DNA from 3 places in the Aquamicrobium soli genome. Region 3 is predicted to be linked to each of the others. Evidence: predicted binding sites of a transcription regulator. Region 3 holds the regulator's gene; each other region holds the start of a gene.

What was found. Region 3 encodes LexA, which represses DNA repair genes until DNA is damaged. Its sites were predicted from a motif close to TGTTCNNNNTGTGTTCNG; they were not measured.
Region 1: a site for LexA is predicted at 2,556-2,573, ahead of ACFOHJ_RS15180 (ImuA family protein). Genes of this name have one in related genera too.
Region 2: a site for LexA is predicted at 2,196-2,213, ahead of ACFOHJ_RS09925 (YifB family Mg chelatase-like AAA ATPase). Genes of this name have one in related genera too.

What each region holds. Positions count from the first base shown of each region.
Region 1 covers NZ_JBHRTK010000014.1:66,854-72,994, forward strand. Annotated here, with positions in the region: gene ACFOHJ_RS15175 (helicase C-terminal domain-containing protein) at 1-2,237, shown strand, start outside; gene ACFOHJ_RS15180 (ImuA family protein) at 2,610-3,362, shown strand; gene ACFOHJ_RS15185 (Y-family DNA polymerase) at 3,277-4,800, shown strand; gene ACFOHJ_RS15190 (error-prone DNA polymerase) at 4,797-6,141, shown strand, end outside.
Region 2 covers NZ_JBHRTK010000012.1:74,947-81,087, reverse strand. Annotated here, with positions in the region: gene ACFOHJ_RS09935 (RsmB/NOP family class I SAM-dependent RNA methyltransferase) at 1-965, opposite strand, end outside; gene gshB (glutathione synthase) at 1,164-2,108, shown strand; gene ACFOHJ_RS09925 (YifB family Mg chelatase-like AAA ATPase) at 2,298-3,830, shown strand; gene ACFOHJ_RS09920 (AMP-binding protein) at 4,047-5,813, opposite strand; gene ACFOHJ_RS09915 (HAD family hydrolase) at 5,910-6,141, opposite strand, start outside.
Region 3 covers NZ_JBHRTK010000015.1:133,217-139,357, reverse strand. Annotated here, with positions in the region: gene trpD (anthranilate phosphoribosyltransferase) at 1-25, shown strand, start outside; gene trpC (indole-3-glycerol phosphate synthase TrpC) at 32-847, shown strand; gene moaC (cyclic pyranopterin monophosphate synthase MoaC) at 840-1,346, shown strand; gene ACFOHJ_RS16195 (molybdopterin molybdotransferase MoeA) at 1,348-2,553, shown strand; gene lexA (transcriptional repressor LexA) at 2,670-3,428, shown strand; gene ACFOHJ_RS16185 (ComEC/Rec2 family competence protein) at 3,465-5,945, opposite strand; gene gltX (glutamate--tRNA ligase) at 6,041-6,141, shown strand, end outside.

The DNA.
Region 1 (6,141 bases), on a different contig from region 3:
GGATGCTGACGCTCGCCGGCGATGAGCCCGACGAAGGCGACCACTATCAGGATTTCCTCGAAACCCTGAGCTTCCTCTATGGCCGCGAAAGAGGGCCGGAGGTGGCGGCCACGCTCTCGCGCGAGATGCGCGCTTTCCGCGGCCTTCTGCATACCCTGCCGCAATCGCACGCTTCAGCGGTCGAGGCGCGCCAGGCCATCGAACAGCGCCTGCGCAAAGTGATCGCCCGAACCGAGCGGGTCGCGTCCACGATCGAACGCGACTCCATGATGAGCGAGCCCGCCATCACGGTCTCGGTCGCGCCCGCCGATCTCGCGCAGGCGTCGGCCTTGTCGCAAGTGGCGCGCACACTCGATGCGCCGGAAATCATCGAATACTGGAAATCGGCGCCTTACCTGCTCAACTTCATGCGACACTACAGCCTGAAGCAGCTTCTGACGGACGAGGCGGAGGCGCCCTCGGCGACCCTCCGCAGCGCCATCCAGGCCGCTCGGCCGACCATGCTCGATCACGACGCCATCGACGCCTATGCGCCGCTCGAGCCGGCCAATGGCCGCATGCGCGCGATCATGGACGACATCTTCGGCCAGCGTCTCGAACAGAATCTCTGGATACCCGCCGCCATGCCCTATTACGGCGACGCGCGATCCGGCGCGCCGCTGACCAAGGCGCTGATATTTTCGGCCTGGTCCATGGTGCCCGACGCGATTGCAGCCCTGCTGTCTTATGAAGCCGAACGGCGCATGGGCGTCGGCGAATCCGGCCGACGCTATTTCGAGCAACATCGTCTGCGCCCCTTGCAGTTCCGACAGGATCAGGGGCGGCTTGTGGGTTTGCGCGCGCTGCTCCTGATCTATCCGTCGCCGGCTCTGGCCGAGCTGGCCGATCCGCTCGCGGTTTTCAGTGAAACCGAGACCGCCCTGTCGCAGGAGGGCATGCGCGCCGCCATCGTCGACCGCCTCAAGCCCGCCCTCGAGGCTCTGCGAAAAGGGGCGGCGTCGCGGCAGGACGCCAACAGCGCCGAGTGGGCCGCTCCCGCCGTGGTAGATGACCTGCTGGGCACGCGGTCCCGCGCCTGGCTGGAGACGCCCCATGGCATGCGCGCCCTGGCGAGCGAAGACGCCTTTCAGGATCATGTCGCCGAGCTTGCGGCGGCGGTCAAGACGCACGACATCGGCGCTTCGTCCGCCGATCTTTCCGACCTGCTGGTAGACGTGGCGCTCGGCAGCCCGGCCGTCTGCGCGCTTCGCGCCCTCAAGCGGATCGCGCCCGAGCTGGCGTGGGACGACCCGCGCCTGCTCAGCGCCGCCGCTGAAGTCGCTTGGTCGTTCCGGGCGCTGTTCAACCAGCATGACGCGGTCGCCCTGTTGCGGCGGGATACCGACGATCACTATTGGCGCCGTGTGTTGGTCTACTGCGCCGAGCACAACCTACAGGCCGTCTTGGACGAATACGCCCACTACCTTGTCGATGCCGAAGGTCTCGGAGCCCGCCCGGCCGAGGAACGCGCCCTCGGCGTCGCGCGCGCCATGGCCCAGGCCCTGGCCATCCGCCCGTCGCAGATCGAGGTCGACGACGTGCATGTCGATGGCGAGGCCCTCGACATCAGCAAATTCCAGATGCGCGGACGCTTCGCGATGCGGCTCGCCGACTACAAGGACGAGGACGGCGCCGTCGCCCGGCTCGGAGGCGTGCGCGATGCGTTCAACTCGCCGTTCCGGCCATTCGTTCTCGCCACCACGTCGGTCGGCCAGGAGGGGTTGGATTTCCATCCCTATTGCTATCGCGTCTATCACTGGAACCTACCGGGCAACCCGGTGGACCTTGAACAGCGCGAAGGCCGCGTCAACCGCTTCAAGGGCCATGCCGTGCGTCTCAACTTGGCCGAGCGCCAAGGCGGTGCCGTCAGGGGCTGTGGGCAGGCGCCTGACGATCCGTGGAAGCTGATGTTCGAGCGCGCGCGCAGCCAGGCGGCGGTCGACACCGACCTCATCCCCTATTGGATCTACGAAGGTTCCGTGAGGGTCGAACGGCGCGTGCCGATGTTGCCGTTCAGTCGGGAAGTCACGCGACTCGCTTGGCTCAAGCGCAGCCTCACGGTCTATCGCCTAGCCTTTGGCCAACCGCGGCAAGACGATCTGCTTGACTACCTGCAAACTCTCGCGGGCCATGGAATGGATGCCAGCCAGCTTCTCGATTTGCAGATTCGGCTTGAACCGGAACTTCGGAACGTATGAGAACGATATCTACTTCGAGACCGTCCTTGAGAGGAATACGCGGTAGCCACTGCGGATTGGCTCTCGCCGCATACGATCAACATTTGAAGTGACGCGAGCGAACCAGCTTCGCCGTTCAGTTCTTGGTTCAAGCTTCCGCTCCCCGATCTACGTGTGCTGGGCGAGGTGGAAGCGAAGGAGACCCTTGGGTGATCTGGTCCCGCCGTACTGGGATCGATCCGTGCGGCAAAGGACCCGCCGCAAGACAGTGCAATTTTGCATCTCGCAGCTGCTTCGATTCGATGCTCGCCGCTGCTCTTGACTCACGCCCTTTATTTGGAGAACAAATAGAGAACATGATGCAAGAGCCATCCCAGGAGGTCAAGGACCAGCTTGCGGCCGGAGCCCGCCATAGAGTCGTTGCGCGCGCAAATCGAGAAGATCGAGGGTCGAACCCTGCGCGCGAAATCGGTGCTTCCTTTCGGGATTGCCGAGGTCGACGCGCGACTCCCCGGCGGAGGGCTGGCGCGTGGCGCTCTTCATGAGATTGCGGGCGGCGGATTTGGTGCCGTCGACGGTGCGGCCGCCGCCCTGTTCGCCGGCGGCATCGCCGCGCGGACGACGGGCAAGATCCTGTGGTGCATCACACGCCCGGATCTCTTCGCGCCGGCGCTCGCGCAGGCAGGATTGCCGCCGGATCGCGTGATCTACGTCGAGGCAGGCGACGACAAGGCGATCCTCGCCTGCATGGAGGAAGGCCTCCGGCACGGCGGGCTGGGCGCCGTCGTCGGCGAGGTCGCCCGTCTTTCCATGACCGCCTCCCGGCGCTTGCAGCTCTCGGCTGAAGGCACCGGGACGATCGGCATCGCCCTTCGGCGCTGGCGGCGCCAGACCGAGGCCGCCGATTTTGGACAGCCAACCGCCGCGATGACGCGCTGGAGGATCTCGGTCCTGCCCTCGGCGGCGCTGCCCGTTCCTGGTGTCAGCCGCCATCGGTGGCTTGTCGAGTTGATCCGCGCCCGCGCGGGCGAGAGTGCAGATTTCGAGTTGGAGGCTTGCGATGACACGGGTTGTCTCGCTCTTCCTGCCGAGCTGGTCGACCGATCGGCTGCGGCGGAAGGCCGGCGACGCGGCGCCTCCGGTTGAGGCCCCGCTCGTCCTGATCGGCCGGGAAGGAAGCCGGCGCGTGGTGGTGTCGGCGGATGCCGCCGCGCGGGCGGCTGGCTTGCGGCCCGGTATGCCGGTCGCCAAGGCGCAGGTCCTCGTCCGGGACCTGCTCATCCAGGATGCCGACCCTATCGCGGATTCCGAGGCGCTGGAGCGCCTCGCTTTGTGGGTGCTGCAGCGCTTTGCCCCGATCGTCGCGGTGGATGGCGAAGACGGGATCGTGATCGACACCACGGGTGCCGATCATCTCCATGGCGGTGAAGAAGCGATGCTCGATGCCCTGATCGGGCGCCTTGCCATGTCCGGCATTGCCGCGCGCGCCGCCGTGGCCGACAGCTGGGGCGCCGCGCATGCCTTTGCCCGTTACCTTGCCAGCCCGGGCTTCGTGGCGGCAGCCGGGCATGGGCCGAACATCGTCTCCTCATTGCCGTTGGAAGCTCTGCGTCTGCCTGCGGCGATGAACCACGATCTGCGCATCCTCGGCTTCCAGCAGGTCGGCGATCTTCTGGCGCAGCCGCGTGCGCCGCTGACGCTTCGTTTCGGCCACGAGCTCGGTCGGCGGCTCGACCAGGCGGTCGGGTCGGCGGCGGAACCGATCGATCCAGTCCGGCCGGCCGATTTGATCGAGGTCCGGCGTAGCTTCGCCGAACCGATCTCGGCGGCCGAGACAATCGCGCGTTACATCGGCAAGCTCGTCGTTGCGCTCTGCGAACGGCTCGAGGAAGCCGACCTCGGGGCGCGGCGGCTCGACCTTCACCTGCGGCGCGTCGACAATCAGCGCCAGGCGATCCGTGTCGGCATGGCAATGCCCGTGCGCGATGTAAAGCGCCTCACCCGGCTCTTGTGCGACAAGATCGAAACCATCGATCCGGGCTTCGGCATCGAGCTCCTTTCCCTCGTCGCAAGCAGCACCGAACCTCTGCTCCGCAAGCAGACCGTCAGCTCGCTGATCGAAGAGGCCATTCCCGATGTGTCCGATCTGATCGACACGCTCGCCAACCGCGTCGGCGAACGGGCCGTCTATCGCGCGGCGCCGCTGTCCAGCGACGTGCCCGAGCGCGCCGTCGGCCGCATTCCCGCAATGGCGCCCGACACCGGCGCCACCTGGCCGGGCCATTGGCCGCGGCCCGCGCGTCTGCTGCAGCGCCCCGAGCTGATCGAGACCGTCGCGCTCCTGCCCGATCATCCCCCGGTCGCCTTCACCTGGCGTGGCATTCGCCGCCGTGTGCGCCGGGCTGACGGGCCCGAGCGCGTGTTCGGGGAATGGTGGAAACGCGATGCCGAACTCGCGACCGTGCGCGACTATTTCAGGGTCGAAGACGAAGCTGGCGAACGATACTGGATCTATCGCGCCGGCGACGGCGAGGATGCGGCGACTGGGTCGCATCGCTGGTTCGTGCATGGGGTGTTCGGATGAGCACCCATCGCTATGTCGAGCTTCAGGTCACATCGCATTTCAGCTTCCTGCGCGGGGCATCGTCAGCCGACGAACTCTTCGCCCGGGCAGCGTTGCAGGGCATCGAGGCGCTCGCGGTCGTCGACCGCAACAGCCTTGCCGGTATCGTTCGCGCACACGAAGCCTCGAAAGCGACCGGGGTGCGGCTGATCGTGGGCTGCCGCCTGGATCTGTCAGACGGCATGTCGATCCTGGTCTATCCAACCGACCGGGCCGCTTACGCGCGGCTCTGCCGGCTGCTCTCGCTCGGCAAGCGGCGCGCGGGCAAGGGCAAATGCAGCCTCGCATGGACCGACGTCATCGCCTATGGCGAAGGTCTGATCGCAGTGCTCGTGCCTGACATGGCCGACGATGATTGTCGACTTCACCTGCGCCAACTGCACGATGCCTTCGCCAACCGCGCCTACATGGCGCTGACGCTCAGACGCCGGCCGAACGACCAGCTCCGGCTTCACGAGCTCTCCAATGCCGCCGCCGCGGCGAAGGTCCGCACCGTCGTGACCAACGACGTGCTCTTTCACGAGCCCGATCGCCGGATCCTCCAGGACGTCGTCACCTGCATTCGCCACAACGTCACCATCGATGCGCTCGGCGACCGCCGCGAACGACATGCCGATCGTTATCTCAAGCCGCCCGAGGAGATGCACCGCCTGTTTATGCGCTACCCGGAGGCTTTGGCGCGCACGCTGGAGATCGCCGACCGGTGTCGCTTCAGCCTCGATGAGCTGGCCTATCAATACCCAGAGGAGCGTGACGATCCCGCGCTTTCGCCGCAGGAGACGCTCGAAAAGCTAACCTGGGAAGGGGCTCAGACCCGCTATCCCGAGGGCTTGCCCGACGAGGTGCGCGCCGTTCTTCAGCACGAACTGCGCCTGATCAAGAAGCTCGACTACGCGCCATATTTTTTGACGGTCAACAGCATCGTCAGGTTCGCGCGCTCACGCGATATCCTATGCCAGGGACGCGGCTCTGCCGCGAACTCCGCCGTCTGCTACGTGCTCGGGATCACCTCGATCGATCCCGGTCGCAACGACCTGCTGTTCGAACGCTTCGTGTCCGAGGAGAGACGCGAACCGCCCGACATTGACGTGGACTTTGAACATGAACGGCGGGAGATCGTGATGCAGTGGGTTTTTGAAACCTACGGTCGCGACCACGCGGCGCTGTGCTCCACCGTCATCCGCTATCGGACCAAAGGGGCGCTGCGCGACGTCGGCAAGGCCCTCGGCCTGCCCGAGGATCTGATTTCCTCGCTCTCCGGGCAGGTCTGGGGCTGGTCCGAGGACGGCGTGGAAAACAGCC
Region 2 (6,141 bases), on a different contig from region 3:
TTGGCGTCGGGCCTGCGCCGCCACGTGCCGCTGCCGGTGCAGGGCGCATCGATGAGCACGATGTCCATATGCCCGGAGAGCGCCGCCAGTTCCGCCGGCTTGGTGACGACCTGCACATTGCGGTTGCCGCTGCGGCGCAGCCGGTCGAAGATCGGCGCGAGCCGCACCTTTTCGGCGTCCTGGGCAAAAACCTGGCCGTGGTTGTCCATCGCCGCCGACAGGGCCAGCGTCTTGCCGCCGGCGCCCGCGCAATAGTCGAGCACCTGCATGCCGGGCTTCGCTCCGGCGAGCATTGCGGCGATCTGCGAGCCTTCGTCCTGCACCTCGAACCAGCCTTTCTGGAAGGCGGCCTCGGCCTGGACGTTGGGGTGGCGGCCGTCGCCAGAAATCGGTGCGATGCGCAGGCCGTCCGGTGCGATCGTGGTCGGCCGCGCCCCGGTTTGGGACAGTTCGGCCAGAACCTTGTCGCGGCCGGCCCGCAAGGTGTTGGCGCGCATATCGAGAGGCGGGCGTGCGGCCAGGGCAGCCCCTTCCCCGACCCAATCGTCGCCGAAGGCGCGCTCGAACAGCGGCACGCACCAGTCGGGGATGTCGGCGCGCACCGGGCCCGGCGCATCGGCGATCTGCCTACCCTCGAGCGCTTTCAATTCGGCGTCGTCCAGCGGTGGTGGCGCGAACCTGTCGTCCTCCAACACAGCGTTGAGCCCGGCGGCCGAGTGTTCGCCCCGAAGCAGCAGGGCGCCGAAGCCAACGGCGCGTGGCGTGTCCTGGCCGAGCAGCCAGCCGGCGGAGCGCCTGTACCGCAGCGCGTCGTAGACGATGTTGCCGATGGCGGCGCGGTCGCCGCCGCCGGCAAAGCGATGCGAGACGCCCCAGTCCTTCAGCGCCTCCGCCACCGGCCGGTGGCGTCGCTCGATGTCGTCAAGCACCTCGATGGCTGCCGCCAGCCGTCCGCCCAGTCGCATGTCTGTCGCTATCGCCTTTCGGTTATCGCCCCTGCTGTAAAGCGCGTGGCCGGCCCGCACAAGCGGGCCAGGCAGAAAGCGGCCGCGGTGGGCCGGCGTTTTCGAGCTGCCAGCCGGCCGCCGGGCAATCCGGCGATTGGCAGCTTGGGGCCAAAGCTGTAAAGGCAAGACAGTTTCCCCGAACGCCAAGGGCTCGCCATGTCTCTCAAGGTCGCCGTCCAGATGGACCACGTTTCTACCGTCTCGATTGCGGGCGACACGTCGTTCGCGCTGTCGCTGGAAGCGCAGCGGCGCGGGCACAGGCTGTTCCACTACACGCCCGACCGGCTTTCCATGCGCGACGGCAAGGTTATTGCCCGCATCGAGGAAATGCAGGTGCGCGACGAGAAGGGCAACCACTACACGCTGGGCGAACCCGTCCGCACCGACCTGTCGGAAATGGACGTGATCCTGCTGCGCCAGGACCCGCCCTTCGACATGAACTACATCACCACCACCCACATGCTGGAGCGCATCCACCCGAAGACGCTGGTGGTCAACGATCCTGCCTGGGTGCGCAACAGCCCGGAAAAGATATTCGTCACCGAATTTCCCGACCTGATGCCGGAAACGCTGATCACCAAGGACGTGCGCGAGGTCGAGGCCTTCCGCAAGGAGTTCGGCGACATCATCCTCAAGCCGCTTTACGGCAACGGCGGCGCCGGCGTGTTCCAGCTCAACGACGGCGATCGCAACCTGACCTCGCTCCTGGAGATGTTCGGGCAGATGTTCCGCGAGCCGTTCATCGTTCAGCGCTACCTGAAGGACGTGCGCAAGGGCGACAAGCGCATAATCCTGATCGACGGCGAGGCGGTCGGTGCCGTCAACCGCGTGCCTTCGGAAGGAGAGTCGCGTTCCAACATGCATGTCGGCGGGCGCGCCGAAAAGGCCGGCCTGACCGAACGCGAGCGCGAGATTTGCGCGCGCATCGGTCCCTCCCTGAAGGAACGCGGCTTCATCCTCGTCGGCATCGATGTCATCGGCGACTATATGACCGAGATCAACGTCACCTCGCCCACCGGCATCCGCGAAATCCAGCGCTTCGGCGGCCCCGACATCGCCGGCCTGTTCTGGGACGTGGTCGAGGACAAGAAGCGCGGCTGAAATGACGAAAGCCGCGGCGGCGCTGGCCTTGCGCTTTGTTCCAGCCATGCAACCTGGCACAACCGAATCACACGCTGGTCGCTAGGTTGTTCCTGAAATGTTCTTGATTCGATCGCCTGGCTGTGCTTGTCTGGCATGGGGCGGACGGGTGACGGAACATGAGCCTGCCTGCCCGAAGGGGGCGGAAGGATGGTTTCGCGCGTTCGCACGGTGGCGTTCCAGGGCATCGAGGCCGTGCCGGTCGACGTGCAGGTGATGGTGGCGCCCGGCAAGGTCGGCATGTCGATCGTCGGCCTGCCCGACAAGGCGGTGGCCGAAAGCCGCGAGCGGGTGCAGGCGGCGCTGCATGCCTCCGGCCTGTCGATGCCGGCAAGGAAAGTCACCATCAACCTCGCGCCCGCCGACCTGCCCAAGGAAGGCAGCCATTACGACCTGCCGATCGCGCTCGGCCTGATGGCGGCGATTGGCGCGGTTCCGGGCGACATGCTGGCCGGTTATGTCGTGCTGGGGGAGCTGTCGCTCGACGGCACCATCGCCGCGGTGGCGGGCGCGCTGCCGGCGGCCATCGGCGCCAATGCCGAGGGCAAGGGCCTGATCTGCCCCTTCGCCTGCGGCCCGGAGGCGGCTTGGGCCGGCGCGGACATCGACATCCTGGCGCCGCGCAGCCTGATTGCCATCGCCAACCATTTTCGCGGCACGCAGGTGCTGTCGCGCCCCGAACCAGGAACCCATGCGCCGGCCAGCAACCTGCCCGACCTCGCCGACATAAGAGGCCAGGAAACGGCCAGGCGCGCGCTGGAAGTGGCGGCGGCCGGCAGTCATAACCTGCTTATGATCGGCCCTCCGGGCTCCGGCAAATCGATGCTGGCGCAGCGCCTGCCCTCGATCTTGCCGCCGCTGGCGCCGAAGGAACTGCTGGAAGTCTCGATGATCGCCTCGGTCGCCGGCGAACTCGGCGAAGGCAAGCTGACCGACCGCCGCCCGTTCCGCGCGCCGCACCATTCGGCCTCGATGGCCTCGCTGGTCGGCGGTGGCCTGCGCGCCCGGCCCGGCGAAGTGTCGCTGGCGCACAATGGCGTGCTGTTCCTCGACGAGTTCCCCGAATTCTCACCGCAGACGCTGGATGCGTTGCGCCAGCCGCTGGAAACCGGCGAATGCATGATCGCGCGCGCCAACCACCGCGTCACCTATCCGGCGCGCATCCAGCTTGTGGCGGCGATGAATCCGTGCCGCTGCGGCATGGCCGGCGAGCCCGGTTTTCGCTGTGCGCGCGGCGAGCGCTGCCGCGCCGACTACCAGGCGCGCATTTCCGGCCCACTGCTCGACCGCATCGATCTGAGGATCGAGGTGCCGGCGGTCTCGACCCGCGACCTGATCCGCTCGGACCGGGCGGAGACAAGCACCGTTGTCGCCGAGCGCGTGGCCCGGGCGCGGGAAATCCAGCGCCGGCGCTTCGAGCAGCTGGGTGTCGCTGGCGCGACGACCAACGCGCATTGCCCGCCGGCCCTGATCGAGACGATCGCCGCGCCGGATGCCGCCGGCATGGCATTGCTGAGCGATGCCGCCGACAAGCTGGGCTTTTCGGCCCGCGCCTATCATCGGCTGCTGAAGGTGGCGCGCACGCTGGCCGACCTCGACGCCAGCGAGACCGTCGGCCGCCTTCACGTGGCGGAGGCGATCGCCTATCGCATGAGCGCCCAGAGCATGGCGCATGCCGCGTGAAGTCCTGGCGTGATACCGGGCGCCGGGTGAGCGACCCGCAAGGTCGTGCTGCACTTTGGGCGCTATCTGGCGTCCCGTGAACGGCCGCTGCGGTGCCGGAATGGTTCTGGTTTTCGCGGGATAGGCATAACCGCTCCAACCGGTTGTTCTGGCCGCATTTCCGGACGCAAGGCTGCTTCGCACTGTTGCTGGACGTGCTCTGAACAGCTCGTCCCGCTACGCCGTCTTGGCCGCCTTCAGGCCGAGTTCGGCCACCATCTCGTCGCGCATGATGAATTTCTGCGGCTTGCCGGTCACCGTCATCGGCAGGCTGTCCTTGAAGCGGATATAGAGCGGGATCTTGTAGTGGGCGATCTGGCCCTGGCAGTAGGCCTTGATCTCCTCTTCGGTGGCGCTCTGGCCCGGCGTCAGCACGATCCAGGCGGCCAGCGCCTCGCCGAACTTTTCGTCCGGCACGCCGAACACCTGCACCTCCTTGACCTTCGGGTGCCGGTACAGAAATTCCTCCACCTCGCGCGGATAGACGTTCTCGCCGCCACGGATGACCATGTCCTTCACGCGCCCGACGATGTTGCAGTAGCCTTCCGCGTCGAGCGTGGCGAGGTCGCCGGTGTGCATCCAGCCTTCCGCGTCGATCGCTTCGCGGGTCTTTTCCTCGTCCTGCCAGTAGCCTTTCATCACCGAATAGCCGCGCGTGCACAGCTCGCCGGCCTCGCCGACGGCGACCGTCATGCCGTCCGCGTCGACGATCTTGACCTCGACATGCGGCTGGATGCGGCCAACCGTCGAGACGCGCTTTTCGAGCGGGTCGTCGACATTGCTCTGGAACGACACCGGGCTGGTCTCGGTCATGCCGTAGGCGATGGTCACCTCGCTCATATGCATGAGCGACACCACCTTCTTCATCACCTCGATCGGGCAGGGCGAGCCGGCCATAATGCCGGTGCGCAGGCTGGTAAGGTCGAAGGACGCGAAATCCGGGTGGTCGAGCATGGCCACGAACATGGTCGGCACGCCATAGAGGCCGGTGCAGCGCTCCCCGGCGACCGCCTTCAGCACCGCGCCCGGGTCGAAGCCCTCGTCCGGAAACACCATGGTCGCGCCCTTGCTGACGCAGCCCACCGCGCCCATCGACATGCCGAAGCAATGATAGAACGGCACCGGGATGCACAGCCGGTCCTCGGCGGTGAGCCGGATCGCCGAGGTGACGAAATTGCCGTTGTTGACGATGTTGTGATGGCTGAGCGTCGCCCCCTTGGGCGCGCCGGTGGTGCCGGAGGTGAACTGGATGTTGATCGCCTCGTCCGGGTCGAGTTCCTGCGAGATGGCGTCCAGCCGCTCGTGCTCGTCGAGACCGCCGCTGGCCAGCACGTCGCCGAAATTGGCCATGCCCGGCGTGGTTTCCTCGCCCATGCGGATGACGAGCCTGAGCGTGGGCAGGGCCGCCGCCTCGAGCTTGCCGGGCTCTGCGGTGGCGAGTTCGGGCGCGAGCGTCTGCAGCATGCCGATATAGTCGGAGGATTTGAACGCGGCTGCCGTGACCAGCGCCCGGCACCCCACCTTGTTCAGCGCGTATTTCAGCTCGGTCAGCCGGTAGGCCGGGTTGATGTTGACCAGGATCAGGCCGAGCCGCGCGGTGGCGAACTGGGTGACAAGCCATTCCCAGCGGTTGGGCGACCAGATGCCGATGCGCTCGCCCTTCTGCAGCCCGAGCGCCAGAAGGCCGGCGGCGAAGGCATCGACCGTCTCGGACAGTTCGTTCCACGAAAAGCGCTTGTCCTGGCCGAGGAAAACGGCGGCGTCACGCTCGCCATGGGCACGAACCGTCTCGGCAAACAGGGCAGGGATGGTCTTGTCCAGGAGCGGGGTCGATCGCTCGCCCGAGACATGCGCGATGCCGTTCAGCGGCGCGACGAAGACCCGGCCGGCCGCCTGCCCGCGCTGATGGCTGGCATGCATCAGGGTGTCGAGATGGATCGCCATGGCAGCCTCCTCTGTGGCCGGCAAAATCCTACCAGCCTGCGGGCGCGGTGAAAACCGTTACGTGCGGCAGCCTCCGTACCTCGGTCGGGCCATGGCCTAAAGACCGAGTTCGGCGCGCACTTCAGCGATGCTGTTGAGGTTGAGGGCGCCGTCGGGGCCGTCCATCGGCCTTTCCGGCCAGAAGATGGTCTTCATGCCGGCCGCGAGCGCCGCCTGCGCCCCGGGCCAGCTGTCGTCGATGGCAACCGCCTCGCCGGGCTCGACGCCGGCAAGCCAGGCCGCGCGCAGGAACGGCTCGGGATGGGGCTTGCCCTCGCGCACGTCGTTG
Region 3 (6,141 bases):
CAAGGTGTCGAACGAGCCCCTATAAAGAGCCATGGCCGACATCCTGCGTAAAATCGAATCCTATAAGCGCGAGGAAATCGCCGCCGCCAAGGCGCGCGTGCCGCTGGGCGAGATCAGGGCACGGGCGGCGGACAGCGACGCGCCCCGCGGCTTCCTCGCAGCACTCGAAGCAAAACGCCAGGCGGGCCGCTTCGGCCTGATCGCCGAGATCAAGAAGGCAAGCCCGTCCAAGGGGTTGATCCGCGCCGATTTCGACCCGCCGAGGCTGGCGAAGGCCTACGAGAAAGGCGGCGCCGCCTGCCTCTCCGTGCTGACCGATGCGCCTTCCTTTCAGGGCGCTCCGGAATTCCTCACCAAGGCCCGCCAGGCCGTCGCCCTGCCCGCCCTGCGCAAGGATTTCCTCTTCGATCCCTATCAGGTCTACGAGGCGCGCGCCTGGGGCGCCGACGCCATCCTCATCATCATGGCCAGCGTCGACGATGCGCTTGCACGCGAACTTGAAGAAACCGCTGCAACCCTTGGCATGGATTCGCTGATCGAGGTTCACGACGAGGCGGAACTGGAACGCGCGCTGAAACTGGAATCGCGGCTGATCGGCATCAACAACCGCAACCTGCGCACCTTCGAAACCAGCCTCGACGTTTCCGAGCGCCTGGCAGCCCATGTACCGGCCGACCGGCTGCTGGTCAGCGAAAGCGGCATCTTCACCCATGCCGATTGCAAGCGGCTGGAGGCGATCGGCATCGGCACCTTCCTCATCGGCGAAAGCCTGATGCGGCAGGCCGACGTGACGCAGGCGACGAGGCTGCTGCTGACCGGAGCGACCGCCGCGACGGAAAATGTCTGACCCGAAGGCACATCCGGCAGGCCCTGCCCTGACCCATCTCGGCGCCGACGGCGAGGCGCACATGGTCGATGTCGGCGAAAAGGCCGAGACGACGCGCACCGCGATCGCCGAAGGCTGCGTCACCATGCAGCCGCAGACGCTGAAAACCATCCTCGACGGCAACGCCAAGAAGGGCGACGTGCTGGCCACCGCGCGCATCGCCGGCATCATGGCGGCCAAGCGCACCCATGAACTGATCCCGCTCTGCCATCCGCTCTTGCTGACCAAGGTTTCGGTCGACATCGAGCCGGACCACGCTTTGCCCGGCCTGAGGGTCACGGCGCTGGCGCGCGTTACCGGCAAGACCGGCGTGGAGATGGAGGCGCTGACGGCGGCTTCGGTCGCCTGCCTCACCATCTACGACATGGCCAAGGCCGTGGACCGCGCCATGGTGATCTCCGGCATCCGGCTGATGGAAAAGACCGGCGGCAAGTCCGGCACCTACAAGGCGGAGCGCTGACATGGCGCTGGTGCCGGTCGCCGACGCCCTCGACCGGCTGCTTGCGGGCGCGGCACCGCTGCCGGGCGAAAGCGTGCCGCTGGCCGAAGCGATGGACAGGGTGCTGGCCGAGCCGATCCGCGCGCTGCGCACGCAGCCGCCTTTCGACGCTTCCGCCATGGACGGCTATGCGGTGCACGCCGCCGACATCGGCACGCTGCCGGCACGCCTGTCGGTCATCGGCACGGCTCCCGCCGGACATGGCTTTACCGGCACCCCGGCCGGGGGCGAGGCCGTGCGCATCTTCACCGGCGCGCCGTTGCCCGCCGGCACCGACACCGTCGTCATCCAGGAAGACACCCGCGACCTCGGCAATGGTGCGATCGAAGTGGTCGAGGCGACGGCCCATGGCGCCAATGTCCGCAAGGCCGGGCTGGATTTTGCCGAGGGCGACCTGCTTCTGGAAAAGGGCCGCCTGCTCGATCCCGCCGCCCTGGCGCTGGCGGCGTCGGCCAACCACCCCTACCTCAGCGTGGTGCGGCGGCCGCTGGTCGCCGTGATCGCCACCGGCGACGAACTGCGTACGCCCGGCAGCGAACTGGCGCCCGGCCAGATCATTTCCTCCAACGCCTATGGCGTGGCCGCAGTCGCGCACTCGGTCGGCGCTCGCGCGATCGACCTCGGTATCGCGGCCGACCGCAAGGAAGACATCGCTGCGCGCGTCAGGCAGGCCGTGGCAGCAAAGGCCGACGTGCTGGTGACGCTCGGCGGCGCTTCCGTCGGCGACCTCGATCTCATCCACGACGTGCTTACCGGCGAAGGCATGACGCTCGACTTCTGGAAGGTGGCGATGCGTCCCGGCAAGCCGTTGATGTCGGGCCGCCTCGGCGCCATGCGCTGCATCGGCCTGCCCGGCAACCCGGTGGCAAGCCTGGTCTGCTCGCAGCTGTTCCTGAAACCGTTGCTGGCCCGCCTCGGCGGCCGCCGGTACCGCCCCGACATGCGCGAGGCGCGGCTCGGCGCGGCGATGGCGGCAAACGACCGGCGGCAGGATTACGTCCGCGCCTGCGTTCGCGAGGAGGCCGGCCTTCTCACCGCCACGCCGCTCGGCCTGCAGGATTCCTCGATGCTGCGGCGCCTGGCCGACGCCGAGGGCCTGATCGTGCGCGAGCCCTTCGCGCCCGCCGCAGAGGCCGGCGCCAACTGCCGCGTCCTCATGCTACGCTGAACAAATCACCAACATATTCATTAAAATTTAAACGGTTGCGGAACACAACTGGAACAGATAGTGTCTGTTCATGGTTTGTTTTTCGATTCCGGATTCGAACGGCACCGGGGGCCGCGATGCTGACGCGTAAGCAACATGAACTGCTTCTTTTCATCAATGAACGGCTCAAGGAAAGCGGCATTCCCCCTTCCTTCGACGAGATGAAGGAGGCGCTCGATCTTGCTTCCAAATCCGGTATCCACCGCTTGATCACCGCACTGGAGGAGCGCGGCTTCATCCGCCGCCTGCCCAACCGGGCGCGGGCGCTGGAGGTGCTGCGCCTGCCCGATTCGCTGACTCCCGGCTTCAATGCGGCCCGCAAATTCTCGCCGAGCGTCATCCAGGGCAGCCTGGGCCAGCCCGCCCCGGCTTCCGCCAGCCAGCGTGCAGGCGACGCCGGCAAGCTTTCCAGGCCCTCGCGGATGCAGACGGCCGGCAATGACGACGAAGCCGCCAGCGTATCGATCCCGGTCATGGGTCGCATCGCCGCCGGCGTGCCGATCGACGCCATCCAGCACAAGACCCACTCCATCTCGGTGCCGCCGGACATGATCATGGGCGGCGAGCATTACGCGCTCGAGGTCAAGGGTGACTCGATGATCGAGGCCGGCATCTTCGACGGCGACACGGTCATCATCCGCAACGCCAGCACCGCCAATCCCGGCGAAATCATCGTGGCCCTTGTGGACGAGGAGGAAGCGACGCTGAAGCGCTTCCGCCGCAAGGGCGCCTCCATCGCGCTCGAGGCCGCCAACCCGGCCTACGAGACGCGGATCTTCGGTCCGGACCGGGTCAAGATCCAGGGCAAGCTGGTCGGGCTGATCCGCCGCTACTGACCGTTGTGCGGTTAGGCGCTGGCATCTGGCGCCGCCTTACGGTTTCTGGCTGGATCCCGTGCCTTTAATGCCTTGGCGTCGCGGCGTTTTGCGCCCGGCTTTCGCATCGTAGGGCGGCCGGCCGCGCGCCTCGCGGGAAAAAGCCCGCTGGCGATGCCATGGCCGGTAGTTTTCCTCGACCGCATAGCGGATCTCGGCGGGCGCCGCGGCAGACTGCCGATCAAGGAAAATCTCGGCGCTGCCGGAGCGTGCGAGGTCGCGCGCGGTGACGACCGCGACCAGCGGATCGCGACAGGGATCGGCGGCCGTGGCGTCGGCGATAACGATGAGCGCGGCGAAAGCGCAGGCCGGCTTGGCGGCGGCCGCACTGTCGGCATGGGCGACGATCGGGCCGTTGCCGTGCCTGGCCACGCACAGGCCGTCCGCGCACAGGAACGGCGTTCCTTCCGGCAATTCGATGCTGTCTTCCAGGTCAAAAGCTGAGGCCTTGGCCGGTGCTGGCGCAATCACGGTTTCGGCGTCGAGCGCGCGGCGCCAGTTGTCGATGGTGAATTCGCTGGCGCGCGGCCGGTTGAGCGCCAGTTCGCCGCCGCCGATCGGTAGCGCGACCAACCGGCCGTCTTCCGAAACGAGGACATCGGGCGTTCGCACGGCCGGGATCGCGAGCAAGCCGGCAAGCGCAAAGGGAAGCGCCGCCCACCTCAGCCATGTCGTGGCCATCGTGGCGATGACCAGCGCGATGGTGACGAAAAGCACCGCCTCCCCCGACACCAGCCCGACCGCATCGACGGGCGAGCGCGCCGCGATCCATTCGGCGAGAACGATCATGGCGGAAAGCCCCTTGCCCATCACGTAGAGGAACGGCCAGTCGAGCCCGAACGGCATCGCCAGCGAGGAGAGGACGGCGAACGGCATGACGACCGCCGAGACGATCGGCATGATGGCAAGGTTGGCAAGCAGGCTGAGCGGCGCCACGCGCTGGAAATGCCACATGGCGTAAAGCGTCGTAGCACCCCCGGCGACGATCGAGGTCACGGCGAGACCGGCCATGCCGCCAGCGAATTTGCGCGACAGCCAGCCGGGGAGCGAGCGGCGCGGCGGCGAAGCGGTCGTCTTGCCGGCGCGGTAATCAGACCAGCCGGCATAGGCGCCCACCAGCGCGGCCGTTGCCGCAAACGACATCTGGAAGCTCGGCCCGACCACCTCATGCGGGGATACGGCGATGACGGCGATGGCCGAGATCGCCAGGTTGCGCATGGTCAGGGCCGCCCGGTCGAACAGCACCGCCGTGAGCATGACCGCCAGCATGATGAAGCTGCGCTCGGCCGCCACCACCACGCCGGAAATCACCAGATAGGCGGCGACGGACAGCAGCGCGACGGCGGCGGCGATCTTCTTCACCGCGTGGCGCGAGGAAAAATCCGGAAACAGCGCGAACGCCCCGCGCATCATCGCCATGACGATGCCGGCCACCAGCGCCATGTGCAGGCCGGAAATCGAGATGATGTGATAGATGCCGGTCTTGCGCATCGCCTCGTTGACGGCTTCGGGAATGCCGGCGCGTACCCCGACGATCAGTGCCGCCGCAATCTCGCCTTCCGCACCGCCGACGCTTTCGCGGATATGGCCGGCGATCGCCTCGCGCGCATTTTCCACCATCGCCGACAGCCGCGCAGAAAACGGCATCGGCCGCTCCTCGGCCAGGCTGGGGTTGCTCATGAAAAACCCGCTGGCGCCGATCCCGTCGAAATAGCTCTGGAACGAGTAGTCGTAGCTTCCCGGGCGGATCGGCCCGGTCGGCGGCAGCAGCCGCACGGTGCCGCTGATCGTCGAGCCGGCGCGGGCTCCCTTGGGCAGCGCCCGCGCCGAAACGCGCACGCGTTCGGGAGCGTAGCGCAAGGTCGGCCTCGCCGTCGAAAGCACGTCGAGGGTCAGCCGCACGCGGCCGCTTTCCATGTGGTCGATGGCAACGACCCGTCCCGTCAGGCGCGTCGAGATTTCCGACCCGAGCATCGGCGTCGCCGCGCGCCAGGTCTCGGCCTTGGCCGCGAGGAAACCGAGCACGCACAGGAGAGCCGCCAGCAGGCACAGATGCGTCTTCGGCCGGTTCCGGGCAACCCAGGCCACGAGGGCCAGCAGCAGCGCCAGCGCTGCCGGCCGATAAAAATCCGGTTCGCCGGCAAGCGAAAAATAGCCGACCACGCCGACCGAAAGGAACACCGGCACCAGCAGGAAGGCGGCGCCCCGGTCGAGTTCGGTGCGGGCAGCGGCCGTGACGCCGTTTCTGATTGTGGCCGGGGAGACGCGGCGCAAGCGCTGCCGCACCGTCGCAAGCCGCGTCCGCGGGGCTTTCCCGTGTGGGGCGGCATCCCGTGTCGCGGGATTGTCTGGAGCCGTCCCGGCCGGTCGGCCCACCGGCAGCGCCTGAACCTCGGCCACAGGCGTAAACAGCGAGCGCTCGTTGACGTCGTCCCTTACGCCCCCGCCGTCGTTTTCCGCCCGGCCCGGTCCAGCCATCGGGTCTGCCCCTTGCGCCCCAGACCTCCTATGCTACATGAACGCGCGGGTTGGAAAAGCCCGCTTGGTACTCACCTCTCCGTTCGAGAAATCGCATGTCCGACAAGGTCGTCACCCGTTTCGCCCCCTCGCCCACCGGCTACCTGCACATAGGCGGCGCGCGTACGGCGCTTTTCAACTGGCTCTACTCGCACCA